DNA from 2 places in the Bariatricus sp. TF06-38A genome. Region 2 is predicted to be linked to the other one. Evidence: riboswitches for the same ligand, from Rfam matches in the RefSeq annotation. Region 2 holds a riboswitch; the other holds the start of a gene.
What was found. A riboswitch is a leader RNA that binds a small molecule or an ion and turns the genes downstream of it on or off. The one in region 2 is predicted to bind thiamine pyrophosphate.
Positions count from the first base shown of each region.

Region 1 (16,526 bases), on a different contig from region 2:
CTTACCAGGACGAAGGTGATGATACATTCTACTACAATCCACTGAACTATGCACTTTACGGACCAACCTCTGTAAATACCTGTGCTTCCGATCTCTGCAAAGTATTAGATGAGTACATTCATCCAAATGTGATCGATCCTGAAATTATCGAGCTTATGAAGAAACCTGTCCTTCTCAGCAATGGCAAAACGGCTGAATACTGCGGCGGACTGATCACCCATAAGCTTCATGGTCTGGATGTATTCGGTCATGGCGGTGCAGATGCTGCATACCGTGGTGAAATTATTTGCATTCCGGAAAAAGAACTGGAGCTTGTACTGATCAGTAACACCACAACTTACGCAATGTCTAAGCTTGCCGATAAAGCCACCTGCATCGTACTCGGATTACCGGATTGTACCGAACCAGCCGTGCCGGAACATGAAAATGCACCTGCTCGCAGCGGTGTATTCCTGACAGCACTTCCGGATGATCCAATGTTTGTTGATATTACAGAGCAAAACGGTACTTTCTATATGCAAAGAGAATGGTGCCGCACAGAACTGGTAAAAGAAGAGGATGGCGGTTATCGCATTGGTTCATTGGATGAAAAGATCTACTTCACAGATAACGGAATCCTTTATCGGCTTCCTGGTCGTGTACTTACATTGACCCCTGCCAAGCCTGCAGATCCGGCACTTTTCCAGGAAGGAACCTATTACAACGATGAAACCGATTCCTTCATGAAATTAGTGAAAGTTGAAAATACCTGCGAAATCCATATGCGTCGTCATGGGAAAACAACACTTTACCAATCAGCATCAGGAAGTATTATCTTCCGAATGGATGCAAATCTTGTAATGTATGTAAAAGCTGAAAATGATACCATCATTATGGATGGCGGTCGTATAAAACATATCATTTACCAAAAACAATAAATTAACAGGACGCATGAAAAAACTTTCGTTTTTTCATGCGTCCTGTTGCTTATGGATACAATAACAGCTGTATTACACAAACAAAACTATTTTCAGCATACTGACCGGATCACATCGCTTTTGATGCGCTCTTTTACACTTTCTAATTCTCCAGATACTTCCGTATACAATCTTCCTTCAACTGCTCCCCAATCACGATCACAACCTCCTGCCCGTCTCCGATCGGCTTCATACTGATCTCATGACCGGTTGCATTCAGCTGCATCCAGCTTCCTGCATCATCTTTCACGAATCCCTTCACCCGGAAAATACCGCCACATTCTGGATCCTGCATCATCTTCGCAACCTGCGTCTTCAATTCATCTGCAGAAATTTTCAATTCCATAAAATACAACGAATCAAAACCTTTTTTCTCATCCAGCTCCATCTTCCGATAATTTTCTGCAACATAACCGCTCTTTAAGATCTTATCAAAATCCTCTTTCGAAAGCTCTGCTCCATCTTTTCTCATGATTTCCCGATCCAGCCTTCGCTTGCACTGAACCTGTTCAAGCGCTCTGTTCAAATGTTCAATTGTATTTTCAATCTGTTCTTTTGTTGCTTCTTCTGCCCTGCTGAGGATGATGCTTCCTGCATTTGCAGCCTCGGACGCAAGCAGATAGTCTGCTTCTTCTGACAATTCCGGCTCCAGTTTTGCGTCAACGATCGTAATCACATTGCCAATCTCATACCACTTATCCAGTGGTTCATCGTGAAGAACGTCAAAAAATTCGTCTACATCATAAATCCCGGATGGCTCAACAATTACTCTGTCATATCCACACATTCCCATTGCGATCAACTTCGTCCGGAAACGCCGCCTGTGCGTCTCTTTGTCGCACCCACCGGAAATCATTTCAAGCTCACAGTTATCTCCCATCAGGTCCCGCAAAAGAAGCATATCTACATTTACCGCACCAAAATCATTCTCAAGGATGCCAATGTTCATTCCTTTATCCAGAAGATATTTTGCATATTTTTTTATAAACGTTGTCTTGCCGGAGCCTAAGAAACCGGTGATTAAATCTATTTTTACCATCGCTAATCTTCCCCTTTGATTTTTTAGTTCTTCAAAAATTTTCTGCTGTAATTTTACTTCCTTCTCTCTACTTTTAAGATAATAGCATATTTTTTTAGTTTCTTAAAGGAACTCAAATAAAGAACTCAAACAGAAACTTAAATTTTGAGTTCCTATTTGAGTTCTTTTCATTTTTTCTAAAAAATCATTTTCCTTTTTACTTTTCTTCTTTCTTTATCCCAGCCTTCTCCAGAATCCCGTTCCACATCTGCTCTCGCTTTTTCTCCCGTTCTGCCTTTCCGTCATTCCACTTCTGTATAAATGCCATCTGTTCCAGATCATCTCGCTCTTCCATAAACAGCCTCTCTTTCTTACATTTATTCAGATGAATTATTTCCTGTACCTGACTATTATATGCGTGTCCGCAATGATTCTTTCCACTTTGCACGTTATATTTATAAGCAAGAAAAAAACAGGCATCACCCCCGACACCTGATTTTCTCTCACTTATTCACTCTTTAATTTTCTCTTCTTTCTTCCCCAGATATACATGGACAGTACAATCGCCACGCAATCCGTAAGTGCCTGTCCGTAAATGACTCCGTTTAATCCGAACACTGCATTCAACAGATACAGTAAGGGAATCAGCAGAAGTCCCTGTCGGAGCACCGACAGAATCGTTGCAGGAAGTGCATCTCCAGTAGACTGCATGCAGTTCATATTTACAAAAAGGATTCCGATAAACGGTCCGGAAACCATATATGCAGCCAGCATTTTCACGCCATAATATATAACGTCTTTATCGTTAATGAACAGGTGGATAATTGGTTCTCGAAAAAAGAAAAATAATGCCGTCGCCAGGATTCCAACGACCAGACAGCATTTTTTCGTAAAACAGTCCACTTCCATAAAACGTTTCTGATTGCCTGCCCCAAAATTGTAACCCATCAGCGGCTGCACGCCGTTTGCAAGTCCCATTTGAAGGAAGGTAATAAACATATTTGCCTTGAATACAATTCCAATCGCCGCCACCGGTGCATTTCCGTACTTGACCAGAATCTGATTCAGCACGATCGTTGATACACTCATCAGTGCTGAAAAAATTGCGGTCGGAAAACCGATCGAACATACCCTTGATAAAACCTGCTCTCCGCATTTGAAATACTTCGGACTGACGGAAAAGCTTTTACTCTTTTTCATGAAATACCAGAGATAATAAATGCTTGCCAGAATATTGCCGATCGTTGTCGCAATCGCAGCCCCTGCCGCCCCCATTCCAAGTCCGCTGATAAATACCGGATCCAGAACAATGTTGGCAACTGTACCGATCATACTTCCGATCATCGCCTCACTGCTTGCACCTTCCGCACGAACGATAAAGCTTGACGCTGCTGACCAGATGATAAATGGTGCACCATAGGAAACGTGAAATGTATAACCTTTTGCCATCTCATAAGTCTGACTGTTCGCACCAAATGTGTAAAGGATCGGTTTCACAAAGAAAATCAGGATCAAAGCAAATAAAATCCCGACGATCAGTGATGCATAGGTTACAAATGCCGATGTATTCTTTACCCGTTTCTCATTTTTTTCTCCCATCGCCATAGATGCAACGGCACTTCCACCCATACCAAACATATTTGCAAATGCCATCAGTAAAATAAATATCGGATTGGTCAGACTGACCGCTGCTACCTGCAGTGGATCCCCAGTCTGTCCAACAAAAAAGGTGTCTGCCATATTGTAGACAACCGTGACCAGACTGCTGATCACGCTTGGTATTGCCATCTTCGCAACGGCTTTTGACACCTTCATACTTCCCATCAGTTCATTTTCATTCATCTGTCCGTCCTCCGTGTTGTTTTTTTCTGCCTGCGTTTTTCTTTACCGTATTCGCAGGAAAAGTATCCAGATTCTGCAACATTTTCTCTGCGATCCGCAGAAATTCCTGCCGTTCTTCTTTTGTCACTCCCTGCAGCAAAATCGTTTCCGACTCTTCGATCTCACTCTTAAGCACAGCTTCTATCTGCTCTGCTTTTTCAGTAAATACGATTTTCTTATATCTTCCATCATTTGGATCAGTCTCTCTTTTTATCAGTCCATTTTTCTCCAAAGATTTCAGTGTCTCTGTTGCCGTGGAAGGACGAAGTCCGAATTCCTGTTCAATATCCTTCTGATAGACAGATCTGTTCTGAGATTCTACTAAAATATAATTTAAAATATTCCCCTGTGCACCGCTGATCCCGATTGTTTCCTGGATTGCCCTGGACCGTCTACGGAGACGGTTGGAAATCTGATTGATCTTCTTTCCTGTCTGCATGATAACCTCCCTTGCACTTATGATATTTTACTTTATCATTTTTTGCATTAAATACTTCGTTTCCTAAGTATTTTAGGGCAGATTTTAAAAAAAGTCAATCAAAAAAAGAGACAGCCCATCATTTTGACAAGCCATCCCTTTTCGTCATATTTTATAAATCCTACGCTTCAGACTCTTTCTTAGCTCCAAAGTAAGCCTTCAGAGAATTGATCACAATAACAAGTCCGAGTGCCATCAGCAGAACTGCGATGATCAGCTGAAGTCCTTCTACAAGGAATACTGCTGAGCCGGCCTGGTAAGCTTTTACAAGACCGATTGTTCTTTCTACCAGTGCGGTTCCTGTTACGCAAAGCATGATAATAAGCGGTGGGAAAAGCATTTTGTTGCTTCTTCCTGTCACTTTCAGGAATACGCAAAGTGTTACAAGTACCAGAGCGGAAAGCAGCTGGTTGGCTGATCCGAACAATGGCCAGATATTTGCATATCCAATTCGTGTCAGAACATAGGCACATACAAGTGTAAGGATTGTTGAGAAGTAGGTATTGCAAAGGAATTTTCTCCATCCTTCTGCATGTTCCATATCATCTACACTGAAGAGTTCCTGGAAACTCATACGTCCGATACGTGCTACTGCATCCAGACTGGTGAGTGCAAGTGCAGATACGCACATGGTCATGAAGCACTGTGCTACATAAACCGGAACTCCGAACATTTCAAAGAATCCTGCAACACCGCTTGAGAATACCTGGAATGGTGTTCCTGCTGCCGGTGTTCCGTCTGCTGCTGCAGCTGCACCAGCTACACAAAGTGCGAGGACTGCAAGAAGACTTTCCAGAACCATGGCTCCATATCCAACCTTCAGCATATCTTTTTCATTGGATACTGTCTTTGAGGAAGTACCGGATGAAACCAGGCTGTGGAATCCGGAAACGGCACCACAAGCTACCGTAACGAACAGGATTGGGAACATATCTCCTAATGTGTCGTTGTGGAATCCTGTAAATACAGGAAGGTTCATTGTCGGATGTGCAACTAAAAGTCCAAGTGCTGCTCCGGCGATCATTCCGATGAACATATAAGTCGTCATTGCATCACGAGGCTGTTTTAAAAGCCACATCGGAAGTACTGCTGCAAAGAAGATATATACAAATGTGATATAAGTCCAAGTATCTTTACCTGCTGTGATCGGTGCAAGCATACCAAGAGCAAGCGCTGCTACTGTAAGTACAAGGCCAAGAACTGTTTCTTTCCATCCGCGGAACTGGAATTTTTTCTGCACCAGACCAAATACCATTGCAAATGCAATGAATAAAAGGGAAATAGTTCCTGCAGCTCCGTTTGTCTTTGCTGCATCTGCAAGTTTTAAAGCTCCGTCGACTTCTGTATACGCATTGAATGTACCTGCAACCATATCTGCAAATGCTGCGATAACAAGAAGTGTGAACAGCCAACAGAACAACAAGAATAATTTTCTACCGAATTTACCAATGTATTTCTCGATCAGAAGTCCCATAGACTTTCCGTCATTTTTTACACTCGCATATAAAGCTCCGAAATCTGTTACCGCACCGAAGAAAATGCCTCCGATCAGTACCCACAGTAAAACAGGAAGCCATCCAAATACAGCTGCCTGAATGGCGCCGGTAACAGGACCTGCACCTGCGATTGACGAAAACTGATGACTGAATACTGTCCAGCCGTCTGTCGGAACGTAATCCTTTCCATCTGCGAATTTCTTTGCTGGTGTCTCTGCCTTTGGATCGATTCCCCATTTGTTAGCAAGCCAGCGTCCGTAGAATACATATGCACAGCAAAGTAAAACGGCTGCGATCAGTACAATAACTAATGTATTCATACTTATCCCTCTCTTTCTCTCTTCCAGTAAAAATTGTTTTATATAGTATTTTAATTTGATAAGCTTTTATCAAATTGCCATAGTGGTGTTTTACCCCTTTAAAGGGCGTTTGTCAATGGATTTTCGGCATTTTCGGCACGTTCACATGATTTTTTAGAGTATGCTCTGTTTTTTTGTGCATTTTTCCATACTCCGCGTTACAAAAACATATGACCGCTTCGCGAAAGCATTCCTGTAATATACAATTTGTCCGTGATACCTGCATCTGACTCCAGAATATGAGACTCCAGAATATGACCGGATATATTTTTATATTGATATTGACATTTTTTCTCAACCGAACTATACTGAATTTTGTAAATGAAACGGGGAGCTTGTTTGACAGGCTGAGAGGAAGTTCAGAACTTCGACCCATATACCTGATTTGGATAATGCCAACGTAGGAACGTATATTTTGATGATAACGGGAGATACATTGGTATCTCTCTTTTTTTGATATACGGCGTCAAATACCATCAGCATACTCTGATGATATTTGAGAAACAGGATTTCTTATAATAATATGAAATGATACCAGGGTCAAAAGGTCAGAAAGCTGATGCAAGCTTGCTTGCAAGAGGATTTTTGACCTCTTGACCCGCCAAAAACATGAGTAAGTAGCCATTTTTCAAAGAAAAATGAGCGGATTACGAATGTTTTTGAGGATTGCGAGAGTGCAAAGCACGTAGCAATCTGGTATCAAAGGGGTCAAAATACCTTTTGACCCCAACATCATGAAATTCCACATTCAACCAGGGTTTACACGAAAATGAATAAGGTAAAGTTGAGATTGGGCGAGAGTTCATGAAGGGGTACACCACCACGGGTGTAATTCTTTGTGTACTCTTTTTTCATTTTTAAGAACTTTTCCGTTTTGAAAGGAGGTTTTCCCATGATTACAGTTAATGGTAAAGAAGTTACTCTGACCGGACCGCTCAGTGTTGCGGATTATCTGGAACAAAACAATTATCAGATCAAACGGATCGCCGTTGAAATGAATGGTGATATTTTACCAAAATACAGCTATTCTGACACCATGCTCAAAGACGGGGACCGTCTGGAGGTTGTAAGTTTTGTAGGAGGAGGCTAAGAAATCATGTATCATACACTTACAAAAGAAGAAATCTACACCGCCCTTGACGAGCGACATTCACCGGAGACGCAGAAGCTTCTCTCGGCAGGAAATGTAGCGATCGCAGGGCTTGGCGGTCTTGGCTCTAATGTTGCTTATGCGCTTGCACGGATTGGTGTCGGTCATCTTCACCTGATTGATTTTGACGTAGTTGACATTACCAATCTGAACCGCCAGCAATATTTCATGGAGCATATCGGAATGTACAAGACCGATGCCCTGAAATCCCTGCTTCTGAAGATCAATCCGTATCTGGATATCCGCACAGACTGTGTAAAAGTTACGGACGATAATCTGCAGGAATTATTTGCAGATGCCACAATTGTCTGCGAAGCGTTTGATAATCCTGAAGCCAAAGCAATGCTGGTCAATGGAATTCTGGAACATTTCCCAGAGAAAAAACTCGTATCCGCAACCGGAATGGCTGGCTATGGAAGCAGCAATACCATTATCACAAAACGGATCATGAAAAACTTTTATCTGTGTGGTGATGGCGTAACAGCACCAACTTACGGTCATGGACTGATGGCGCCGCGTGTTGCCATCTGTGCCGCACATGAAGCCAACATGATCACGCGGCTGATCCTCGGTGAAGAAGAAATTTAAAAATATAAGAAAGAAGGAACTTTATTATGAGTACAAATGAAGATAAATTTATCCTGGGAGGTCATGAATTCACTTCCCGTTTTATTCTCGGATCCGGTAAATTTTCTCTGGATCTTGTAAAAGCCTGTATCGAAAAAGCAGAAGCTCAGATCATCACACTTGCCCTGCGTCGCGCAAATGAAGGCGGTCTTGCAAATATCCTGGACTATATTCCGGACAATGTAACCCTGCTTCCAAATACATCCGGTGCACGTAATGCTGAGGAGGCAGTCCGTATCGCCAGACTTTCCCGTGAAGTCGGATGCGGCGACTTTGTAAAGATCGAAGTCGTTCATGATTCCAAATACCTGCTTCCGGACAACTACGAAACCATCAAAGCAACAGAAATCCTTGCAAAAGAAGGCTTTGTTGTCATGCCGTATATGTACCCGGATCTGAATGCTGCAAGAGCACTTGCTGATGCCGGAGCTGCCTGCATTATGCCGCTCGGCTCTCCAATCGGTTCCAACAAAGGGCTCAGCACAAAGGATTTCATCCAGATCCTGATTGATGAGATCGATCTGCCGATCATCGTTGATGCCGGAATCGGTCGCCCTTCCCAGGCTTGTGAAGCCATGGAAATGGGTGCTTCCGCTGTCATGGCAAATACTGCTATCGCAACTGCAGGAAATGTTCCTGCCATGGCAGAAGCTTTCAAAAAAGCCATTGAAGCCGGACGCAGTGCTTATCTTTCCGGACTGGGACGCACCATCGAAAGAGGCGCAAGCGCATCCTCACCTCTGACAGGATTCTTAGAGAATTAGGAGGCAGTCAAAATGGAAAATTCACATATCAACGAAAGTATTTTAAGTGAGGAAATTCTGGAGGACCAGAAAAAGAACCGGATCGATCATATGACCTATCTTCCGGATATGGAGGACATTGGTTCTGACGTGATGGATCAGGTAGTGAGCGCCATGAATGCTTATGATTATGACAAATATACGGAAGCAGATGTAAAGCGTGCTATTGCACACGACATCCGTACACCGGAAGATTTTGCTGCTCTTCTTTCTCCTGCTGCTCTTCCGCTTCTGGAGGAAATTGCACAGGCTGCCCAGGAAGAGACACGAAAACATTTCGGAAACAGCGTCTACATGTTTACTCCGATCTACATTGCAAACTACTGCGAAAACTATTGTATTTACTGTGGTTTCAACTGCCACAACAAGATCAACCGTGCACAGTTAAATGAGGAAGAAATTGAAAAAGAAATGGCAGCCATCGCCAAAACAGGTCTTCAGGAGATCCTGATCCTGACCGGTGAAAGCCGCAGCAAATCCACGGTGGAATATATCGGAAATGCCTGCAAGATCGCGCGCAAATATTTTAAAGTTATCGGACTGGAAATTTATCCGGTTAACTCAGATGAGTATGCATATCTCCACGAATGCGGTGCAGACTATGTAACCGTTTTTCAGGAAACTTACAATTCCGACAAATACGAAACCCTGCATCTTGCCGGGCATAAGAGGATCTTCCCTTATCGTGTAAATGCACAGGAACGTGCACTGATGGGCGGAATGCGTGGTGTCGGCTTTGGTGCCCTGCTTGGCCTGGATGATTTCAGAAAAGATGCTTTTGCAACCGGATACCATGCTTATCTTCTCCAGAGAAAATACCCGCATGCTGAGATCGCGTTCTCCTGTCCGAGGCTGTGCCCGATCATCAACAATGACCGGATCAATCCGATGGATGTCCATGAGCCACAGCTTCTCCAGGTAGTCTGTGCTTACCGTCTGTTCATGCCATTTGCAAGCATTACGGTATCTACCAGAGAATGTGCTCGTGTAAGAGACAATCTGACACAGATTGCTGCAACCAAGATTTCTGCCGGAGTCAGCACCGGAATCGGAAGCCATGTGGATGATATTGAGGATAAGGGAGATGACCAGTTCGAGATTTCTGACGGACGTTCCGTAGATGAGGTTTATCAGGCACTTCTTTCCAACAATATGCAGCCGGTTATGAGTGATTATATCTATGTATAGAGATCTTATTGCCGTAACAAACCGCCATCTCTGTTCCCGTCCTTTTACAGAACAGATCACCCGTGTCTGCAAGCTGCATCCGAAAGCTCTGATCCTGCGTGAAAAAGATCTGCCGGAAGAGGAATATTTTTCTCTTGCCCGGCAGGTGAAGGAAATCTGTGAACAGTTTAAAGTTCCGTTTATTCCGCATTTTTATCCAGCCGTTGCGAGAGAACTCGGCTGCGACAGGCTACATTTACCACTTCCACTTTTGCTTGAAAATCCGAAAGTGGTTTCCGATTTTCATACAGTTGGAACTTCCATCCATTCTGTTTCTGAAGCAGTCGAAGCGGAAAAGCTGGGAACTTCCTATCTCACAGCAGGACATATTTATGTTACCGACTGCAAGAAAGGGCTCCCGCCACGGGGACTTCCATTTCTGCAGAATGTATGCCAAGCTGTGCAGATTCCGGTTTATGGCATTGGCGGAATCAAAATTGATGAAACACAACTGCACGAACTGAAAAATGCCGGTGCTGCAGGAGGTTGTGTGATGTCAGGGATGATGCACGTCTGACCGGTCATTCCTCAAAATAAAAAAGGCACTATGCAGGGTAGCATATCAAACTGATATTGTCACCTTGCACAGTGTCTTTTTTATTTCACCCGAAGTTGCACTTCTTTGCCTTCTTCTACTTTTATATTTCTGTCTGTCCGTACAATAATATGTTCATGATTCATTGTTTCAACATAATACTGTCTGTAAAACCCAAGAAATTCTTCCTGTCTTACAATTCCTTTCACAGAACCTTCTGCTGCAAATTCCAGTTCCTCCGGTCTGCAGCATATTGTATTTCCATGGATATCAGTAAAACGGTTGGATATTCCAAGGAAATCTCTTGCAAAATCATTCTGTGGATGCAGATACACCTCTTCCGGCTTTCCAATCTGAACCAACTTTCCCTGATCCATAATAGCGATCTGATCTCCAAGTACCATTGCCTCTTCCTGGTCATGCGTTACAAAAACCATTGTAATTTCATATTTCTTCTGGATTTCACGGATTTCTTCTCTCATTTTTACCCGGAGTTTCGCATCCAGATTACTAAGAGGTTCATCCAGAAGAAGCACCTTCGGTTTTGTGATCAGAGATCTGACCAGTGCTACTCTCTGCTGCTGTCCTCCGGAAATTTCCCCGATCGATGCCCCGGCATATTCTTCCATATCTACGATTTTCAGATATTCCATACCCATTTCTCTGGCTTCTTTTTTTCGGATGCCACGGAACTTCAGACCATAGATCACATTTTCCAGAACACTCATATGTGGAAATAATGCATAAGACTGAAAAACAGTCGATACCGGACGCTTCTCCGGAGCCAGTGTGGTGATATCCTGGCCATCAACCAGGATCTGCCCTTTATCTGTTTTTAAAAATCCACTTATCATTTTGAGTGTTGTCGTTTTTCCACAGCCGGATGCTCCCAGAAGACACAACAGTTCTCCCTTTGGAAGGGAGAGTGATAAATCTTTTACTACTTCTTTTTCACCAAAACTTTTACTTATGTTTTTCAGTTCTAAATACACGTTTCTTTTTCCCTTTCCATGCAACAATTATCGAAAACAGCACATTTACTGAAATTGTGATCACAATAATAAATGTCGCAATCATAGATGCTTCTCCATACCGACCTGTGTTAATGCAATCAAATAATGTAAATACTGCAATCTTCTGTCCCGGTGTCACCAGGAAAATAACTGCTCCTGCTGTAACCATCGCACTTGTAAAATTATTGATAAATCCCGTTGCAAATGCCTGCTTTACATTCGGAAGAATGACATCTTTCATTACCAGAAATTTATTCGCTCCAAGATCCCGCGCTGCTGCATCAAGCTCTGTACTGATCTGCAAAAGGGAGGATGCCGAAGCCTTCGTTGTGATTGACATCTGTTTATAGATCATATTCAAGATAACAATGACCGCTGTTCCGGTAAGTTTTAACGGTTCATGATTAAATGCCAGAATATATCCGATTCCAAAACAACTTCCTGGAAGCATATACGGAAGTGTAATAATAAAGTCCAGTACTCCGCCAAATTTTATCTTTCGTCTTTCAATATAATACGAAAGTAAAATACCGATCAGACTGCCGACTATTGCTACAATAAGCGCATATTCCACACTTCGGATAAATGTATCCATATTCCGTTCCAGAAGTGCGTCCAGATACATCGTTGTAAATGTGATTTTCCCACGTAAATTTCTACTGAAACTGTTTAGAAAAATGGATCCGTATTCAAGCGCCATCATTACAAAAAAGATACCTGCGCCCAGCCATACAATCACTGCTGACAGCCCACGAACCCGGAATGTATCTCCCGCTTCTACCGTCTTATTACTGTTTCCGCTGATGACTTTTTCATTTTTCTGCATTAGATAGCGGTACAGGATAAAAACAAGAATCGTCGGGATCAGAAGCAGTACATTAAGTGCCGCACTCTTATCCAGTCTGGAATATCCGATCACCTGCATATAAATCTCTGTAGAAACCGTTTCAAAACGTCCTCCGATTACCACCGGCGTACCAAAATCCGCAATCGATCGAATAAAGGAAAGTAAAAAACAACTGAGTAAAACCGGCCTTAGCAAAGGAACAATGATTCTCCACAAGGTATATCCCGACGGAGCTCCCAGATCAGAGGAGGCTCTTACAAGCGACATATCCGTTTTTTGCAGCATTCCGATGATCATCAGTGCATTCAGCGATGAAAAAAATAACGTCTGCATAACGACAACACCGACCCATCCGTATGGATTGACGGAAAGCCCAAGAATTCCTTTTGTGATCAGGCCATTTCTTCCGAATAGCTGGATATAAGCAAGTGAAGCTATAAAAGGCGGTGAAACCATACTGATCAGCAAAATACATTCCAGAAATTTCCCCAGTTTTTTTCCTGCTGTCCATACGCAGATTGCCACAAAAAGTCCGGAAATTGTAGAGAAAAATGCCGATAACACACCTACAAATACACTGTTTTTTACAAGCAGCAGATTGTTGCTGAAAATACTTTTATATACCTCTGTTGAGAATCCATTTTCTCCAATAAAGCTCTGCCTTATCATACAAAGTAGCGGATATAAAATAAAAAGCAGAACTCCCGCCACCATTACCGCTAATATAAAATAATCTAAAATATTATAAAAATGGGCATCATAAAATGATGCCCGTTTTTCTCTAGGTTTTCTATTCTTCACCTTTATCTCCCATCAAAGTATTCCACTTATCAAGAATTGTAGTTCTTTCTGCTCCAAAAAGTGAAAGATCTTCTTTCATCAGTTTGCTCTGGTCAAAATCGAGTTCAAGTCCTTCTATACTTGGTTTTACTAATAAACAAGTATTTTTATGATCGATTTCTGCAAGCATCTTCATATTTTCATCATCTGAGAAGAACCATTTGATAAATGCTTTTGCTGCTTCTGTGTTTTCTGCATTTGCAAATGCTGCAACACCTTCCGGAACATATGGCATTCCATCTGTCGGATATACAACTTCAACATCTGCCTGTTCTTTCAGTTCATCTAAAGTTCCATCAATATAAGTAATACCGATTCCAACTTCACCGGCTGCAGTCTTAGTGCTCGGATCAGAACCACGTTTTGAGTAATAATCTACATTCTTATTCAGATCTTCAAAGTATTTCCAGCCTTCTTCTTCTCCCTTTGTCTGAAGAAGTGCATTTACTACTGCGTAGTTTGTTCCTGAAATAGCCGGATTAGACATCAGAACTTCACCCTGATATTCTTCTTTTGTAAGATCATCCCAGGACTTTGGAGCTTCAAGTCCTTTCTCTTTTAAGATATCATTGTTAACAATAAATCCTACAACTGTAACACCTTTAGAGAACCAGTAATTATCACTGTCCTTATATTCCGGTGCAAGATCATCTGCTGCATCAAAATCTACCTTTTCAAGAAGGTTATTATCTTTTGCATCCATAAATGCATCGATTCCGCCCCCGAACCACAGATCAGCTGCCGGTGTTCCACCTTCTGCTTTGAGCTTTGACAATACTTCTCCAGAAGACATGGAAATAAATTCTACCTTCGGTCCTACTTCTTCTGTAAACTTATCAAACAATGGCTGATAAGCATCACCTGTTGTAACAACCTTCAGAGTTCCTTCCAGTTTCTTTGTCTCTTTGTCGTCTTTCTTGGTTTCTTCTTTTTTTGTAGTCTCTTCCTTTTTATCTGAGCTTCCACAGGCTACCATACCTGCTGCCATTGATACTGCAAGGAGAAGAGCTGCAAATTTTTTCATTTTTTTCATAATGTTCCTCCCTTTAACATATCTCTGATATTATTCCGATATGCTTTTTACATTCTAGCACCAGATATTTTAATTTTCAAATTGTTTTTCTCTATAGATAATCATTCCTATAGTTTCTATCTATTTATTTTATTTTTATTTTCTATAAAAGAAATGCATGTGGGATACTGTACTGTCTTTACCGTTTTATTCAGTAAAAGCATTTATATCCTACACGCACTTCGTTTTACTCTCTTTTATAATTATCCCGCCAGATGAAGCACTCCGATCAGAAGAATACCACACAGTCCATAGTAAGCTACAACCGCAACAAGATCGTTGATGGTCGTAATAAGTGGTCCGGATGCTACCGCCGGGTCGATATTGATCTTCTTGAAGAACAGAGGAATCAGTGTACCCACCGCACCGGAAATTACCATTGCCACCATCAGAGACAGACCGATACAGCCGGATACCGCATACGCAAATGTCCAGGTCTTTCCTTTGAAAAGTGCAATATAAAGTCCTAATACGAGGAATGACAAAATTCCAAGAATCGCACCATTTGAAAATGCGATCCGCATCTCTTTGAATACCAGTTCTACTTTCTGCTTTCCTGTCAGTGATTCATCCATCAGAACACGAATCGTTACCGCCAGTGACTGGGTACCGACGTTACCTGCCATGTCCAGGATCAGTGACTGGAAACACATAATGATCGTCAGCTGGCTTACTACCTGCTCAAATACACCTACAACAGAAGATACAACTGTTCCTAGTGCCAGCAGAACAAGCAGCCAAGGGAGACGTTTTTTCATGCTCTCTTTGAGTGGCTCTTTCAAATCTTCTTCTGCAGTCAGACCAGCGAACATCGCATAATCTTCACCCATCTCATCATCGACCAAATCTACAATGCTCTGGGATGTGATAACACCGAGAAGTTTATTATCGTTATCCAGGATCGGAATAGAATTTTCCGAATAATCTTTCAATTTTTCGATACAGTCATCAATCAGCTCATGACCGTATACATATGGATATGATGTCACGATCAGATCCTCAAGACGTGTATCCTGTCTTGCCGTGATCAGATCCTTCAGATCCATCGCACCGTAGAAGGTGTGATCCGCTGTCACCATAAAAATTGTAGAAATATTGTCATTTTTTGCTGCCTGACCGACAAGTTCGGTCATCGCCTGCTTTACAGTAAGATTCTCTCTGATCTCAATGTAATTCGTGGTCATTCTTGAACCGATCTCTTCATCATCGAATGCAGCAATAACTGCCATATCCTTTCTAGCTTCATCATCCATCAGCTCTAGCAAAAGAGCTCTCTTTTCTTTTGGAATCATCCGCAGTACATCTACAACCGCATCTGTTTCCATTCTGGAAAGAATTGCTGCTGCTTTCCGCACATCCATCTCATCCAGATATTCAGCAGCCTGCTTTTCATCGATATACTCGAAGATATCCGCAAGCATGTCCAGATTCAGAATCCGGCACAATTTCCGCCGCTCTGCAACGGAGAGATCCGGGAATACATCTGCAAGGTCATTCTCATGGTAGTCTTCCAGTTTATTTCTCATAATTCCCGGAGAGGCATTGCTTCTTACAATGCCCAGGATCTCAGCTCTGTAGTCCTGGTAGTCCTGATAATCCTGTGTATTTTCCATAACTTTCGCCCTCCTTATCCTTTTTCCAGCACAAAAACATGCAGAATCAAAGTCTAAAATTCTCCACATTTCTGTCTTTCATCCAATATTCAATTATGAATGTCAATACGGGAAAACAGGATAAGAAATGCTATACGAACAAACAGAATGAACTGCTGCCATTTTCCCATCCTGCGTATATACTTCGCCCATGACTATCACAACTGTCCATTCTGTTCACCTGCCTTTTGTTTGAATTTGATTAAGAAGTTTTCAACTTCCTACGCTATTATAATACCTTAGTCTACAAAATTCAAACCTTTCTGTTTATAAAATTATTTTTTTATCAACTTTTTTCTTATTTTTAACACTTACATCATTTTATGATTTTTCTGCCCTCTTCATTTCCCACTCGTATTTTATTTATGCATCCGATCTCGCATAAGAATTCTTCATCTGATTGCTCAGTTCGTACAAAACCTTAGACAATGTATCCGAAGTTTCCTTCTTCACCATCTTCGCAATCTCCCGGTTCGCTTCCCGTTTGATCTGCATACGCTTTGCTATATCACTTTCTTTCGTAAGATTGTCATCATACCGATTTATGATCTGATGTGCCTTTGCCATCACAT
Region 1 is NZ_JAQFCE010000023.1:18,383-34,908, reverse strand. It holds gene PG418_RS14890 (serine hydrolase domain-containing protein) at 1-917, shown strand, start outside; gene PG418_RS14885 (GTP-binding protein) at 1,060-1,995, opposite strand; gene PG418_RS14880 (hypothetical protein) at 2,192-2,329, opposite strand; gene PG418_RS14875 (MATE family efflux transporter) at 2,482-3,816, opposite strand; gene PG418_RS14870 (MarR family winged helix-turn-helix transcriptional regulator) at 3,809-4,294, opposite strand; gene PG418_RS14865 (carbon starvation CstA family protein) at 4,455-6,149, opposite strand; TPP riboswitch at 6,508-6,612, shown strand; gene thiS (sulfur carrier protein ThiS) at 7,081-7,278, shown strand; gene thiF (sulfur carrier protein ThiS adenylyltransferase ThiF) at 7,285-7,926, shown strand; gene PG418_RS14850 (thiazole synthase) at 7,953-8,729, shown strand; gene thiH (2-iminoacetate synthase ThiH) at 8,742-9,956, shown strand; gene PG418_RS14840 (thiamine phosphate synthase) at 9,949-10,512, shown strand; gene PG418_RS14835 (ABC transporter ATP-binding protein) at 10,593-11,522, opposite strand; gene PG418_RS14830 (ABC transporter permease) at 11,494-13,191, opposite strand; gene PG418_RS14825 (ABC transporter substrate-binding protein) at 13,181-14,254, opposite strand; gene mgtE (magnesium transporter) at 14,506-15,915, opposite strand; gene PG418_RS14815 (C69 family dipeptidase) at 16,318-16,526, opposite strand, start outside.
Region 1: it holds a riboswitch for thiamine pyrophosphate, as region 2 does, so the genes downstream of both, thiS (sulfur carrier protein ThiS) here and thiW (energy coupling factor transporter S component ThiW) in region 2, are expected to answer to the same signal.

Region 2 (16,526 bases):
CATTCCAGGAAGAATCTGGAACAGCGCAATCGCATTGGAAACTGCATTTGCCGCAATTGCATAAGTACCGAAGGTTGAAACCAGACTCAGCACTAAAATTTTGCCCAGCTGAAACATACTGTTTTCCAGACCATTGGGAACCCCAATTGCAAGTATTTTCCGTATCATTCTTCCATCAAACCGGATTTTCAGTGTCCGCTCAATATGCAAGATACGTGTCTGATTGCAGAGCAACACTGTTATCACTATCGCGGCAACCATTCTGGAAATCAGGGTCGGTATTGCAACACCCGCCGTTCCGATCCGTAATCCGAACACAAGAATTGCATTTCCGGTTACATTGATCGCATTCATCAAAAGCGATACCCGCATGGATACCTGCGAATTCCCCATCGCACGGAAAATTGCTGCCCCACCATTATATAACGCGATAAATGGAATCGAAGCTGTTACAATTAGCAGATAAATATCTGCATGTCCTTTTACTTCCGCTGTAATGTGACCAAATACCTGATTCAGAATTATATCTTTTCCGAAGTAAACCAATATCATGATCGCAACCGCACTAAGACTCACAAACCATACCAGCTGGGTAGCCGCTTTACATGCTGATTTTTCATCTTTCCTGCCAATATACTGTCCGGCAACAACTGCTCCACCAGTCGCCAGTGCTGCAAAAATATTGATGATCAGAATCATAATATTGTCAACCAGCGACACGCCCGACACAGCTGCTTCTCCAACATTTGCAACCATAATAGAATCTGCCATCCCAACAAAAACTGCCAATAACTGCTCGATTACCAAAGGTCCGATCAGATTTGCCAGTTCCCGATTGGAAAACAGATAATGACTTCGATCCTGTTTTTGTTTCGTTTTCCCCATTCTTCTCTTTTCCTGTCCCTTCTCTTTTGTATATCCCCGTTTTCTCTATTATATACTGTAAAAATGTAATACACCATCTTTTTGCAAAGAAAAGAATTTTTTATGCGTGCTGATGCAGGTACTTTTCTCTGGTAGCAAGTCCGCCCCGGATGTGCCGTTCCGATTTGTTCAGATCCAGAACCTTTCGCGCCTCACCTGCAAGAGATGGGTTGATCTGGAGAAGACGTTCTGTTACATCTTTATGTATGGTACTCTTACTTACCCCAAACGCCACCGCCGTCTGCCTCACCGTCGCCTTATTTTCAATAATATAATAAGCAATCTCAACCGCTCTCTCCTCAATATAATCTTTCATAAAAACCCCTGCATAGTTTGTTTTTTTTACAATCTATGCAAAGGCGAAGGGATGTATGTCTGATTAAACTTCCTTCAAAAATATCTCATTCAATTTCTCCCAACTTACCTTTTTTTCTTCCCCTAATTTTCCCGCTTTCTCTCTCAATCCTGCTATTTCACTCTCCAGAATCCACTGACCTGCCAGTAATATTTTACCATGCTCTTTTTCTTCTATTTCATGAAGTTTTTGTACTATTATTTTTTCCATCAGCTTCCCCTGCTTTTCCTTTCTAGCATATAGCTGCACGCGGCGTGCAGTCAAAGGCTTTTATTTTGGAATTCTGGTTATCTTCTCCATCACTCCTTTAAAGGGCATGTTTATTTCGCAAATTCTCCAGATTGACTTTCCCCTCCTCATAAGTTATCCTTATCATAGTACGCCATGCTGACATATTTGCAGCATTGGTGAATTTTATTATTTTTACAGGTAAGGATTTGAGAAAATGAGTAAAACAAAAACAATCGACCTGACTTCCGGGCCGATTCTAAAGACGCTGGCAGAGCTGGCACTTCCGATCATGGCTTCCTCGCTGCTGGGGACAGCCTACAATATTACGGACATGGCATGGATCGGCATGCTGGGTTCCAAAGCCGTTGCCGGGGTAGGCGTTGGGGGAATGTACGTCTGGCTCTCACAAGGGCTCGTGGCACTTCCGCGAATGGGCGGACAGGTCAATGTCGCACAGGCCTGCGGACGCGGAGACTATGAACAGGCAAGGGGATATGCCGCTTCCGCTCTGCGACTTACATTTTTACTGGGAATTTTATTTGCTGCAGTATGTATCGTGTTTATTCATCCGCTGCTCGGCTTTTTTAACCTCGGAGATGCAGAAACTTATACCGCTGCGAAATTATATACACTGATCACCTGCGGACTGATTCTGTTTTCATTTTTAAATCTGACTCTGACCGGACTTTCTACTGCGCAGGGAGATTCCAAGACACCGCTTATGGCAAATCTTCTTGGACTGGTTGGTAATATGATCCTGGATCCGATTCTGATCCTCGGATTTGGACCATTTCCAAGGCTTGAGGTTGTTGGCGCTGCAGTTGCTACCGTGACCTCGCAGATACTGGTTCTGATCGTCATGCTGATTCGGATTATGCACTCTGATCTGGAACCAAATATTCTGCAAAACATGCATGTACTGTCGCGTTTCCCTGCAAAATACTACATCAGTATTTTTAAAATTGGATTTCCGACAGCAGTACAGAGCAGTATTTACTGCATGATTTCCATGATTCTCACACGAATGGTTTCTGCATTCGGGGCAGGTGCCATTGCCACACAGCGAGTCGGCGGACAGATTGAATCTGTTTCATGGAACACTGCTGACGGATTTGCTGCTGCGTTAAATGCTTTCGTTGGTCAAAACTACGGTGCAAAGAAACCAGACCGTATTCGGAAAGGATATAATATTTCATTTAAAATCCTCGCTGTCTGGGGACTCATTGTAACCGGTGCTTTCGTATTCCTGCCAGGACCGATTGCTTCCCTTTTCTTCCACGAAAAAGATGTTCTGGCGATTGCGATCAACTATCTGATCATCATCGGATTCAGCGAAACCTTTATGACCATTGAGCTTATGACCATCGGCGCACTTTCCGGTCTTGGTATGACAAAGCTTTGCAGTATCATCAGCATTGTCCTCACCAGTGCCAGAATCCCACTTGCCATGATCCTCACTCAAACCAGCCTCGGTCTGAATGGTGTATGGTGGGCACTTACAATTACCTCTATCACCAAAGGAATTGTTTTCTACTTCACCTTCCACCACACCAGCAGACACCTACCTGACGCTAATGACAATTAATTTAACTACCCACCTTTTTTATTTTTTCCTGTTTTGTTTATTTCTTCTTCATATTTTTTTGATTTTTTTTAGAGTTTGAACATATTTCTGTCACAAATTATCTGTATACTAATAATCAGATAGTTGATAAAACAACTATCTCCCCCTCATAAAGTAGAAGCAGTCAGAATTCTGATTGCTGCACTTTACTCTCATTCCTTTTAGATAACAATAAAAACACCAAGAACCTCTCCATTATGGAGAGGTTCTTGCGTTGTGGATTTTTTTTAATATTCTATAAACCTATCATTTTTATATTTTTAATCAGATTTTATAATTTCTTAACACTTTTGACACATTTTCATCGTATAGTAATAGATGGATAGTTGGGAAACAACTATCTCCCCCCTCATAAAGTGAGCGCAATCGGGCATGCCCGATTGCCACACTTTGATTTTTACAGAATATTATTCTGGGACGAAGGTTATCCTCCGTCCCATATTTTATTTGTAAATACAGTACCGTGTGCCCGGATATCTACCTGCACAGAACGTTAGTCAAGGCCATTCATCATCAAATGAACTCAAACCTTTTACGGCCTTGCACGAATGTCTCTCTGGTACATCATACTTTTTATCCTCAATTACCGGAAAGGATTTATTATGAAACGCCCTACTTTACATAAACTGATTTTTTCAATTCTTTTATTTGCCATAAGTTTCCTTGCTCTTTTCACCAGCCACAAAAGCTCTGCATTCGCGGACTGGTATTCTTCCACCATTTACCCGCTTTCCGTTTCGTCCATCGGACGCTTTTTTGGAATCTTCCAATTTTCTGTTTCTGAAATTGGATTGTATATTTTTGTCATTCTTCTGTTTCTTTCCTTGGTCCGGATGCTGATCAGCTCCATTTACAAAATGTATGCCAAAAAAAAGAACCCTGCCTGGCTCGGCTACGGTTCCTCACTCCTGCTTCTCTGCGGATGTCTGTTTACCATTTATACTTTTTTCTGCGGAATCAACTACGGACATACTTCATTTGCAGAAAAATATCACCTGGAATCCGGTCAGTATACTCAGGCTGAACTGACCTCTTTATGCAACGAACTGACTGATCAGTTAAATGCACTTTCTGACTCTTTAGACCGGGATTCTGACGGTCTTGCTGATATGGGTAAGGATCTGCAGGATCGTGCACGGGCTGCTATGTTCTCCCTCGGTGCTACCTACCCTGAACTTTCCGGATACTATCCACAGCCAAAAGGTCTTTTATTTCCGGCTTTTCTCTCGGTACAGAATCTTTCCGGGATCTATTCACCATTTACCATTGAGGCAAACTATAACTCCGCAATGGTTTCCTACAATCTTCCATTTACCATCTGTCACGAGCTTTCGCATCTGCGTGGATTTATGCAGGAGGAAGAAGCAAATTTTATCGGTTTTCTCGCCTGTGTAAATGCCGACGATACCGCCTTCAACTACAGCGGCTATCTTCTTGGCTGGATCTACGCAACCAATGAACTTTACGAAGCCGACTACGACACCTTTGAGGAAATCTACAACAGGCTTTCTGACAATGTAAAGGCAGATCTTTCGGCTAACAGCAGCTTCTGGAAGCGATATGACAGCAAGGTCGCCGAAGTATCTGGTCAGATCAATGACCACTATCTGAAAGCAAATGGCCAAAGTAACGGGATAAAAAGTTATGACCGGATGGTTGATCTGATGATCACCTGGTTCCGGTCAAAATAATTCTTTCTTATAAAGTTTACTCTTTCTCTCCAGCCCGAAACAGCATCTCTTTCAATACGTTTGCCGCCATGCTGTGAGGGCTGCTCTTATCTTCCACAAAACAGATTTCTCTTACCGGTGGTTCTTCCAATAGTGGAACCTGAATGACAATGCCCTGCTCAATCACTTCCTGTGCAAGCGGTTCCGGAATAAACCCGATTCCCAGATTCTGTCTTACCATCGGCAAAATCTGATCGATGGTTGCTGCTTCGGTATCTGCCGTCATTGCAATTCCATGCTCCAGAAAAAATCTGGTATAAAAATCATAAGTTGACGTGTTTTTCCCAAGGCAGATAAATGGATACTCCACCAGCTTTTTCAAACTTACCGGTTCTTTAAACATATCTTTGTACGCCGCATTCGCAACCAGAATTTCTTTAAATGAAAGAAGCGGAGTTGCCTTTAAAGGTTTTTTCACCTCTGCCGGTGTAGATGCTACCGCAAAATCTGAAAGTCCGTTCCGAACCGTCTGTATCGCCTGTGGTGCTGTATAACTCGAAATGCGAAGTCTGATTTTAGGATACTTTCTTCTAAACTCTCCCAGCACCGGAAGCAGAAGCAAATGCAATGCAATCTCACTTACCCCGATCGTTACGGTTCCCTGTTCCAGCTTCTTTTCATTTTCAAGCTCTAGCTCTGCTGCATGCAGATGATCGTATGCAATTGCAACATGTGAATAAAGCCGTTCTCCCTCCGGTGTAAGCTCTGCTCCCCGGTTAGACCGGATAAATAATCTGCATCCAAGCTGACTTTCCAGATTGTGGATTGCCCTCGTTACATTCGGCTGATTACTCATCAGGATTGTCGCCGCCTGTGAAAAACTTTTATACTTTGCCGCATAATAAAAAATACGGTAATAATCATAGGTAACTTCCATCTTCCTGCTCCTTGTTCCGTATATCTCCGGCATATCCAGTGCCGCCTTTAACTGAACGGAATCGTAACCGGTGTACAGTCAAATTTTTCAAAATAACTGTCGGCCAGATGTTCCTCTTCGCCTTCGATCAGAAGATGCATCTTCTCTCCCATTCTTATCGTCATCAGTCCCACGATCGATTTGGCATCGATCTCGAAACGTCCTGTCACATCCTTTACCGTAATATCTGCATTCATCTTCTGGCAAACATTACAAAAAGTCATCAATTGTCCTGTAGTCATAAAACGTATATTCTTCTGTACCATAATAGGTCAACCACCCTCCGCAAGTCTTTTTTTCCTGATGTCTAGTTTACACAATATCGTACAATTTGAGAAATATCTCTTTGAAATGTCTGATATGTCATTTGAGCATATCAGTTGTTTCTTTATTTTACATACTACATAGCAGTTTGTCAACACTATCGATCATTTAAATTTTTATATTCTCGATACTCTGCCAGTGGCATATATGCCGGACGAATAATCTTATCCACATTGATCAGCTCTTCCAGACGATGTGCACTCCATCCAACGATTCGCGCTGCGGCAAAGATCGGCGTATAAAGCTGCTCCGGAATTCCAAGCATATGGTAAACCAGTCCGCTGTAAAAATCGACATTTGCATTTACCCCTTTATACATCTTTCTTTTTTCGGCAATGATTTCCGGTGCCATATGTTCCACTTTCTCATAAAGTGCGTATTCTTTATCGTATCCTTTTTCATGTGCAAGCTGAGCCACAAATTTCTTGAAAATCTCAGCACGTGGATCAGATACTGAATAAATCGCATGACCCATTCCATAGATCAGACCTTTTTTATCAAACCTCTCCCTTGCAAGCAGACCTTCCAGATAGGCTCTTACCTCATCGTCATCTTCCCAGTCTTTGACCTCTTCTTTCATATCAGCAAACATCTGCGTCACTTTGATGTTCGCACCGCCGTGCTTCGGACCTTTTAACGATGCCATTGCAGCAGAAATTGTAGAATAGGTGTCTGTTCCGGACGAAGTGACAACGTGGGTAGTAAATGTAGAGTTATTTCCACCACCGTGATCCATATGCAGCACAAGTGCCATATCCAGAATCCTTGCTTCCAGCTCCGTATACTGTCGGTCTTCACGAAGCATCATCAGAATATTTTCCGCGGTGGACTTCTGCGGATCCGGTGCATAGATGTACATATCCTGACCCTGACGATAATTGTATGCATGATATCCGTAGACCATCAGCATCGGAAATTCACTGATCAGGTTCAGACACTGTCTGAGAACATTCGGGATTGAAGTATCATCAGCTTTTTCATCGTAAGAATACAGATTCAGAATCGCCCTTGAAATATTGTTCATCATATCATGGCTCGGTGCCTTCATAATAACATCGCGCACAAAATTCGGCGGAAGTGTCCTTCTCTCCGTCAGTGTCTCATGAAACCCATCCAGCTGTACAACCGTCGGAAGTTCACCAAAAAGAAGCAGATATGCAATTTCTTCATATCCAAAATGATCCGCATCCAGGAATCCACGAACCAGATCCTTGATGTTATAGCCTCGATAATACAAATTACCGGCACACGGAACTTCTTCGCCATTTACAATCTTTTTGGCACATACATCGGAAATGTTGGTAAGTCCCGCAAGGACTCCTTTTCCGTTTACATCACGGAGACCTCTTTTTACATCATGCTTTACAAAAAGTTCTTTGTCGATCCCGGTATTCGCTTCACATAATCCGGCAAGTTCCTTGATTTTCGGCGAAATATCAAACAGAATGCTATCCAGATCTTTCGCACTGTTCACTGAATTTGTCATACACCTACTCCTTTCTGTTAAAGACTCTGCAAATACTGCAGAAAGTATGAATGAAGGACGGAAACACGCACTTTTAGCATCGTCCCCCGTCCCTTCTTCTTATTTGTAAACTACTTACTACTTGTTGGAAAATATGGTCTCAATGAATCTGCCACACTGCTGATCGGCATTGTCTGAAGCCATACATGTCCCGGTCCTGTAATAACCGTATTAAATAATCCTTCTCCGCCAAAAACAATATTCTTAAGTCCCGGCACAGTCTGGATATCCATCTGGCATGTTACACTCATCGCTGCCAAATAACCGGAATCAATCACGATCTGCTGCCCCGGTTGTAATTCGTATTCTACCACATGTCCATCGAATTCTGCAAATACAATTCCATTTCCGGATACCTTCTGCAAGATAAATCCTTCTCCGCCAAATAGTCCTGAAGCCACTTTCTTGTGAAAATGAACAGATATATTTACTCCAGGTTCGCCAGCAAGGAATGCTTTTTTCTGAAAAATATATTCTTGCCCCGGTCCGATTTCAAATGCCTTGATCGAACCCGGAAAGCTGGATGCAAATGCGATCAGTCCATTCCCGCCCTGTGCGGTATAGATATTCTGGAACATCGCTTCTCCAGAGAACATTCTTCCAAATGCTTTTCCAAATCCTCCATTTGTCGAAGTCTCCATCTTCATATTCGGAGACATCCATGCCATGGATCCCCGCTCTGTGATCATCCGCTCGCCAGCTTCCAGATGGCAGATCACTACCGGAAGGGTATCACCCTTAATTTCATACCTCATGCTCCATTTCCTCCTTTATAATATTAGTCAGTCTGGCAAATTCTTCCAGATCCAGTGCTTCTCCCCGGACACTGCTTCCTTTTCCGAGTTTCTCTATCGCAGCAGTAATGACTTCCTTCGAAAGATTCAGCTCTCCTGAATTCTTAAGACCATTTGCCAAAGTCTTCCTCCTCTGATTAAAGGATGCCCGTATAAGGCGGAACATCAGCTTTTCATCCATAACCTCTACCGGAGGCTTCTGATGTCTTGTCAGGCGGATTACTGCTGAGCCGACTGCCGGACGCGGCATGAAACAGTTCGGGGGTACATTTGCAACAATATACGGCTCTGCATAATACTGTACAGCAAGTGAAAGTGCACCATAATCCTTTGTTCCCGGTCCTACCTGCATACGGTCAGCCACTTCTTTCTGTACCATAACCGTAATACTCTCAAGCGGCACATGGCTTTCAAATAAGCCCATGATGATCGGTGTCGTTATATAATATGGAAGATTCGCAACCACCTTGATCGGCCGTCCTCCGTTCTTCTCCTTTGCAAGTGCTGCAATATCCACCTTCAGGATATCTTCATTGATGATCGATACGTTGTCATATTCTTTCAGCGTGTCTTCAAGAATTGGAATCAGCGCACGGTCTATCTCAACTGCAGTTACTTCTCTTGCCGCACAGGCAAGGTACTGTGTCATCGTCCCGATTCCAGGGCCGATCTCCAACACGTAATCATCCTTTGTGATCTCGGCTGCACGAATGATCTTATCCAGCACATGCTCATCGATCAGAAAGTTCTGTCCAAATTTTTTCTGAAAATTAAAATTATATTTTTGCAGAATCTCAATGGTATTCTGCGGATTTCCAAGTGTAGGTGTTTTCATCTGTTATTCTCCTGATTATTCATTGCCTGCGTCTTAGATGCCGTACAGATCTCTCGCATTTTTCTCTGTCACAGCGATCACTTCTTCCGGACTCATCTCTTTTAACTCTGCAATTTTCTCAGCCACATACCGGATATAAGAAGACTGATTCCGTTTGCCACGGTACGGCTCCGGTGCCATATACGGGCAGTCTGTCTCCAGCACGATCTTCTCGATCGGGATCGCAGCTGCGACATCTTTTAATTTCTTTGCATTCTTAAATGTGACGACTCCACCGATTCCAATATAGAATCCCATCTTCACATATTCTTCAGCCATTTCACGTGAATAGGAATAGCAGTGAATAACTCCGTCAAGCCCCTGTGCATAATTTTTCATGATATACATGGTATCTGCGGCAGCTTCCCTGCTGTGGATAATTACTGGTTTCTTTACTTCTCCCGCGAGCTCCAGCTGGCGGATAAACCACTTCTGCTGTACCTCATGCGGTTCATTATCCCAATAATAATCCAGACCGATCTCTCCGACTGCAACCACTTTTTTGTTACAGCAGAGTTCTTTCATGTGCTGGATCTTATCTTCGTTAAGTTCTCCAACCTCATCCGGATGCACACCGATTGCAGCATAAACATGTGGATACTTTCCGGCAAGTGCCAAAACCTTCTCACAGGATTCATAAGTCGCACTTACATCCACGATTGTTCCGACTCCAAGATCCGGCATAGATTTTAAAAGCTCATCCCGGTCCCCGTCAAACTGTTCATCATCATAATGTGCATGTGTATCAAATATCATTTCCTTCGTCTCGCTTTCTTTTTACTGACTGCTCTAAGATGTTCTAAGTATACCACACATTCTTAGCCGCTGAATAGTCACTTTTTTTACTTGCTTATCCGGTTTCTTCTATGTATACTATAGATAGTGCAAATAGATCACATCTGCAAATGTATGGGGAATATATTTCTGAAGATTCTGATCAGATATTATAGGAGGATTTTAAAATGAAAGTATTTGACACTGTAAACAATGTCGAGCTGGAAGCCGACACAAAGAAACTTGTAGACATTATGGTAGACGGACGCCAGGTTGATGTATACCTGAAAGAAAAAAAGTCTGATGAAGACGGATACATGAGCTGGGATGTAGAGCATTGGTCAGCAATCGACAAAAAGCGTTTCATCCGCTGCTACTCTCTGGAAGGTCGTGTCCTCAGCGAGTCTACTGGTCACAACATCTATGACCTTTACAATGAATTCAAACCGGAAGATGCTTTAAAGGTAGAGCTCAGCTAATCTCTGCTGTATTCTACATAAGACGGTAATGAAATTCCGGACGGGCAGAATTTTCTGTCCGTCTTTTATTGTACAAAAATGTACTCTGATTCTGCACAATGTCTTTTCTGAGATACTTTTTCATTTCCTCTTGTCAAATCCGGCATACCGCGCTATAATTCTATTTGTACAAGTTCATATGTACCAGGGAGCTGGAGATTGCCGGCTGAGAGGGGATTTATTTATCCCGACCTGTAACCTGATTTGGATAATGCCAACGGAGGGAATGTATACCATGTATTTGATAGAGATGCCTCCGCATCTTTTATTTTTCACATGACATATCAGGAACACGAAGATGATGTGTTCAGTGATTACGGACAGCAGGAACTCCACTCAGGTGTGGAGTTCCTTTTTTGTGTATACAATGAGACAGGAAGTTCATTTTGAAAGGAGAACTCTACTATGAAACAAAATAATACAACAAAGAAACTCGCACTTGCCGGTGTTCTCACCGCGCTTGCAATCGTCGGAAGCTTTATCAGTGTACCGGTTGCCGGAAGCAAATGCGCTCCGGTACAGCATATGGTCAACATTCTTGCCGCCGTAACACTTGGTCCTGCATGGGGCGTCGGCATTGCATTCTGTGCAAGTTTACTCCGCAATCTGCTCGGCCTCGGAAGCCTTATGGCTTTCCCTGGAAGCATGGTCGGTGCTTTATGCTGTGGTCTTGTCTACAAAAAATGCCACATCTTAAGTCTTACCTGCCTTGCCGAAGCGATCGGAACCGGATTCCTTGGCGCACTTGCCGCTTATCCGGTTGCTTTGTATCTGATGGGAATTGCGCCGGCAGGACTTTTCGTTTATGTCGTTCCATTCCTTATTTCCACTGTCGCAGGAAGCATCCTTGCTTTCATCCTGATCACAGTTCTGGAAAAAGGCGGCGTTATGTCACAGATCAAAGAAGCATAATCATCATTCATTCTTACAGCACTCTGCTGTAAATGAAACCGCGTTACACCGGGGACACCACCTTGTATCGCGTAATAAAAGGCAGAGATTTTCAAATAAAATCCTGTTCATTGCCGGAAATTTTCCGACAAAGGCGTTAGCAATTCTATCATTCCGAACTGGAAGTGTACCCATCAGGCTGTGTCTGGTTTTTTTCGTGTACGCTGTCCGTGTTTTGCTGACGCCAGGCAGACTTTTACTTAAATTCTGCCGTTACTTTGTGAGATTCACACAAAAAGAATTGGAGGCAAAACAACATGAGAAATTACACAACCCAGATGGACGCTGCCAGAAAAGGAATTCTGACTCCGGAAATCGAAACCGTAGCAAAAAAGGAACATATGCCTGTTGAAAAGCTGATGCAGCTTGTCGCAGAAGGCAAGGTTGCCATCTGTGCCAACAAGAACCATACCTGCCTTGACCCGGAAGGTGTCGGAAGTATGCTCCGTACCAAGATCAATGTCAACTTAGGCGTTTCCCGCGACTGCAAAGATTATGATATTGAAATGCAGAAAGTTATGAGTGCCGTTAATCTCGGTGCAGAAGCAATTATGGATCTTTCCAGCCACGGTAATACCCAGCCATTCCGTCAGAAGCTGACACACGAGTGCCCGGCTATGATCGGAACTGTACCGGTCTATGACAGTGTCATTCATTATCAGAGAGATCTGGCAACTCTTACTGCACAGGATTTTATTGATGTTGTCCGTCTTCACGCAGAAGATGGCGTTGACTTTGTCACTCTTCACTGTGGAATCACAAGAAAAACCATCGAACAGATCAAAAAGCATAAACGTAAAATGAACATCGTAAGCCGTGGCGGAAGTCTTGTCTTTGCATGGATGTGCATGACCGGAGAAGAGAACCCATTCTATGAGCATTACGATGAAATCCTCGACATCTGCGAAGAATATGATGTTACCATTTCCCTTGGTGATGCCTGTCGTCCGGGATGTCTTGCTGACGCTACTGATGTGTGCCAGATTGAAGAACTCGTCCGCCTCGGAGAACTGACCAAGCGTGCATGGGATCACAATGTACAGGTTATGGTAGAAGGTCCTGGACATGTGCCGCTGGATCAGGTTGCTGCGAACATGAAAGTACAGCAGAGCATCTGCATGGGTGCACCGTTCTATGTACTTGGACCTCTGGTAACAGATATCGCTCCCGGATATGATCATATCACAGCCGCAATTGGTGGAGCAGTTGCAGCTATGAGCGGAGCCGCATTCCTGTGCTATGTCACACCGGCTGAACACCTTGCACTTCCAAACGTAGATGACACCAAGCAGGGAATCATTGCTTCCAAGATTGCTGCCCATGCAGCTGACATTGCAAAAGGAATCCCGCATGCGCGTGATATTGATGACAAGATGGCGGATGCCCGCCGCGTTCTCGACTGGGAAGCGCAGTATGCATGCGCCCTGGATCCGGAAACAGCAAAAGCCATCCGTGACAGCCGCAAACCGGAAGATGACCACAGCGATACCTGCAGTATGTGCGGAAAATTCTGCGCGGTCAGAAGTATGAATAAAGCACTCGCCGGGGAATATATTGATATTCTGTAAACTTAGAATTTTCCCGTGTAGAGTAGAAAATTCTATCACACTTTTGGTGTAAATGAGAAGAGAACTGTATTTTTCAGTTCTTTTCTTTTTGCCTAATTTTTGCTCTGTTTGTTCTATAAAATATAGCACTTTGACAATGGTAAATTTTTCAGTTTGATGTATAATAATTACACAGAAAAAAAGGATATAGCTGGAGGGATTTTTATGAAAAATAAAGTAATGTGGAAAGATGTAGCACTGATCGTTTTAACGATTCTTTTAATTTTTTCTATGTGTAGAATACATACGCTACACCAGTCAAATAAGAAACTCTATTCGCAGACTCTGGAGTTAAATAATCAGCTTGCTACACTCAAGGAAAAGAATGCCGGACTGGAATCAAAACTGAGCAGTGAAGAAAGTATTACAGATTCCGTAAAGACTTCTGATAAAACGACTCACGACACTTCCGATAACACACAGTAATCCCAAAAGAGGAAACAACTACATTATCTGTGGTCGTTTCCTCTTTTTCTGTTACATCACAGCAATCTCTGTGATATATTGATCTCTTATTTTTTTAATCAGGCAGATATTCCCAATCTGCCTCACGACTTGTCCGCTCCGTTTTAATTAACAGATCTCTGCTCCTGCCGGCATCTTCTTCTCCGGTGTCATCAGCGCAAGATTTCCATCTGCATCTTCTGCGCAAAGCAGCATACCTTCGGAAAGAACGCCGGCAAGCTTAGCCGGTTTCAGGTTCACAAGAACCATAACCTTCTTGCCTACCATCTCTTCCGGTGTGTAGTGTGCTTTGATTCCGGATACGATCTGTTTTACCTGGCTTCCGATCTTAACCTGTGAGCAGAGCAGTTTTTTAGATTTCTTCACTGCCTCGCAGGAAATGATCTCACCTACCTGGAACTGCATTTTTTCAAAGTCCTCGAAAGTGATCTCCGGTTTTGCTTCGATGTCGATTCCTTCTTCTTCCTCTTCTTTCTCTTCTTTAACTGGTGGATGAAGTTCTGCTACTTTTTTCATAACTTCTTCCAGATCGAGTCTCTGGAACAGGATTTCCGGTTTGTCAGTTACATTTCCGCCACCAAGCTGTGCAAGAATCTTTTCTGATGTTTCCGGCATGAAGGATTCCAGAAGTTTTGCACCTTCGGAAATACTCTGGATCAGATTCCAGAGTACTGTCTCCAGACGGTCCTTCTTACTTTCATCCTTAGCAAGTGCCCAAGGCATTGTCTCATCAATATATTTGTTGCAGCGTTTAAACAGATTGAAGATCTCTGTGATCGCATCTGCTACACGCAGTTCTTCCATTTTTGCTTCTACGAGCTTCGGTGTATTTTCTGTTACAGCTTTCAGATCTGCATCTACTTCTTCTGTAACACCTTTATTTGTCACAGTTCCACCAAAGTATTTATTTGTCATAGAAATAGTACGGTTTACAAGGTTTCCAAGTGTATTGGCAAGATCTGAGTTCAGTCTCTCTACCATTAATTCCCACGAAATTACACCATCGTTTTCAAACGTCATTTCATGCAGCACGAAGTAACGTACTGCATCGACTCCGAAGAAATCTACCAGCTCATCTGCGTAAAGAACATTTCCTTTGGATTTACTCATTTTTCCATCGCCCTGAAGCAGCCACGGATGTCCGAATACCTGTTTTGGAAGCGGAAGTCCAAGTGCCATCAGGAAGATCGGCCAGTAAATTGTATGGAAACGGATGATATCCTTTCCGATCAGATGAAGGTCTGCCGGCCAGTTCTTGTTGAACAGTTCTTCACTTTCACCGTCACAGTGATATCCGATACCGGTGATATAGTTGGTAAGAGCATCAAGCCATACATAAACAACATGCTTCGGATCAAAGTCTACCGGGATTCCCCATTTGAAGGAAGTTCTGGATACACACAGATCCTGAAGGCCCGGAAGAAGGAAGTTGTTCATCATCTCATTCTTACGTGCTACCGGCTGGATAAATTCCGGATGTGTATTGATATGCTCGATCAGTTTATCTGCATATTTGCTCATTTTGAAGAAGTATGCTTCTTCTTTTGCCGGCTGAACCGGGCGTCCGCAGTCCGGACATTTTCCATCTACAAGCTGGGATTCTGTGAAGAAGGATTCGCATGGAGTACAGTACATTCCTTCGTAGTGTCCTTTGTAAATATCTCCCTGGTCATACAGTTTCTTGAATATCTTCTGTACTTCTTTCTCATGATAATCATCCGTTGTACGGATAAATTTGTCATAAGAAGTGTTCATCAGATCCCAGATTCTCTTAATCTCCCCGGATACGTTATCTACAAATTCCTTTGGTGTAACGCCTGCTTCTTCTGCTTTTAATTCGATCTTCTGTCCATGCTCATCAGTTCCTGTCTGGAAAAATACATCATATCCCTGACTTCTCTTATAACGTGCAATTGCATCTGCCAGCACGATCTCGTATGTGTTACCGATATGTGGCTTGCCTGATGTATAGGCAATTGCAGTTGTAATATAATATTTTGGTTTGTCTGCCATGGTTCTTTATCTCCTTTTTCTTTTAATTATTAAGTAAAAGAATGTGCCTTGGCACATTCTGGTGCCTGCGCGGTCGCTTGCGACATCTTCCTTGTGCGCCGCAGTGCGCATCCTCGCGGAGCGTTTTTTATATATTAGAAAAGAGCATTTTCTAATATATAAAAAAACCGCCTTCTATAAAATATAGAAGACGGGATTATTACCGTGTTACCACTTCTCTTCATCCTTCCCTCACAGGAAGAATCTCACCGGGTACAGTCTGCTGCTTTTGGCAGTCCATATCTGCACTCGCCGCTGTAACGGGCGGAACCCATCGCACGCTTGCACAGGAAACTGATTCGTTGCTTCCTTATGTTCACCTACGCTGCTCAGAAGCCATCTTCAATCCTTCTCCAGTCATCCCTCTCAGCCTCTGCGGGACTTCTCTGTAAACATTCAAAAGACCTACTCTCTTCATCATCGCTTTTCTCATATCAAAAAAATCGTATCACAGATATCAGAAACTTGTCAAGGCGTATTTGACACCAGATAGCCTTTTTCCTTCAATACCTGCTCGATCAGATCCAGTGTCTCTTCCGAATCCGCTTCAACTGTGTGATAGTGATAGTTGGAGGTGATATTCTTAAGCGGACTGGACTTTCCACTGTGGATCCCTTCCATGAATTCTTTTACATTTCTCCGCGATGCCACATCAAGAGGTGCTTCCATATGTCCATAAATCCGGTGATTGATCATTACATTTACCACCTTGCCACCCAGATCTACGATCGAACAAAGCTCATCCTCCATCTGTTCATCCGTATGACTGACTTTGAACACTCTCGTTACCGAATGCGGCGCATTCAGAATATATCCCCGGTTGGTCGAAATGATATCATATCCGGCTGCACGGATCAGCGCA
Region 2 is NZ_JAQFCE010000008.1:13,113-29,638, reverse strand. It holds gene PG418_RS08270 (MATE family efflux transporter) at 1-885, opposite strand, end outside; gene spoIIID (sporulation transcriptional regulator SpoIIID) at 986-1,240, opposite strand; gene PG418_RS08260 (hypothetical protein) at 1,304-1,489, opposite strand; gene PG418_RS08255 (MATE family efflux transporter) at 1,725-3,095, shown strand; gene PG418_RS08250 (DUF3810 domain-containing protein) at 3,737-4,825, shown strand; gene PG418_RS08245 (LysR family transcriptional regulator) at 4,842-5,741, opposite strand; gene PG418_RS08240 (HPr family phosphocarrier protein) at 5,789-6,046, opposite strand; gene PG418_RS08235 (citrate/2-methylcitrate synthase) at 6,202-7,590, opposite strand; gene PG418_RS08230 (TIGR00266 family protein) at 7,701-8,384, opposite strand; gene rsmA (16S rRNA (adenine(1518)-N(6)/adenine(1519)-N(6))-dimethyltransferase RsmA) at 8,374-9,258, opposite strand; gene PG418_RS08220 (TatD family hydrolase) at 9,292-10,053, opposite strand; gene PG418_RS08215 (hypothetical protein) at 10,260-10,550, shown strand; TPP riboswitch at 10,725-10,832, shown strand; gene thiW (energy coupling factor transporter S component ThiW) at 10,995-11,501, shown strand; gene thiC (phosphomethylpyrimidine synthase ThiC) at 11,798-13,108, shown strand; gene PG418_RS08200 (hypothetical protein) at 13,313-13,573, shown strand; gene metG (methionine--tRNA ligase) at 13,721-15,625, opposite strand; gene PG418_RS08190 (transcription repressor NadR) at 16,133-16,526, opposite strand, start outside.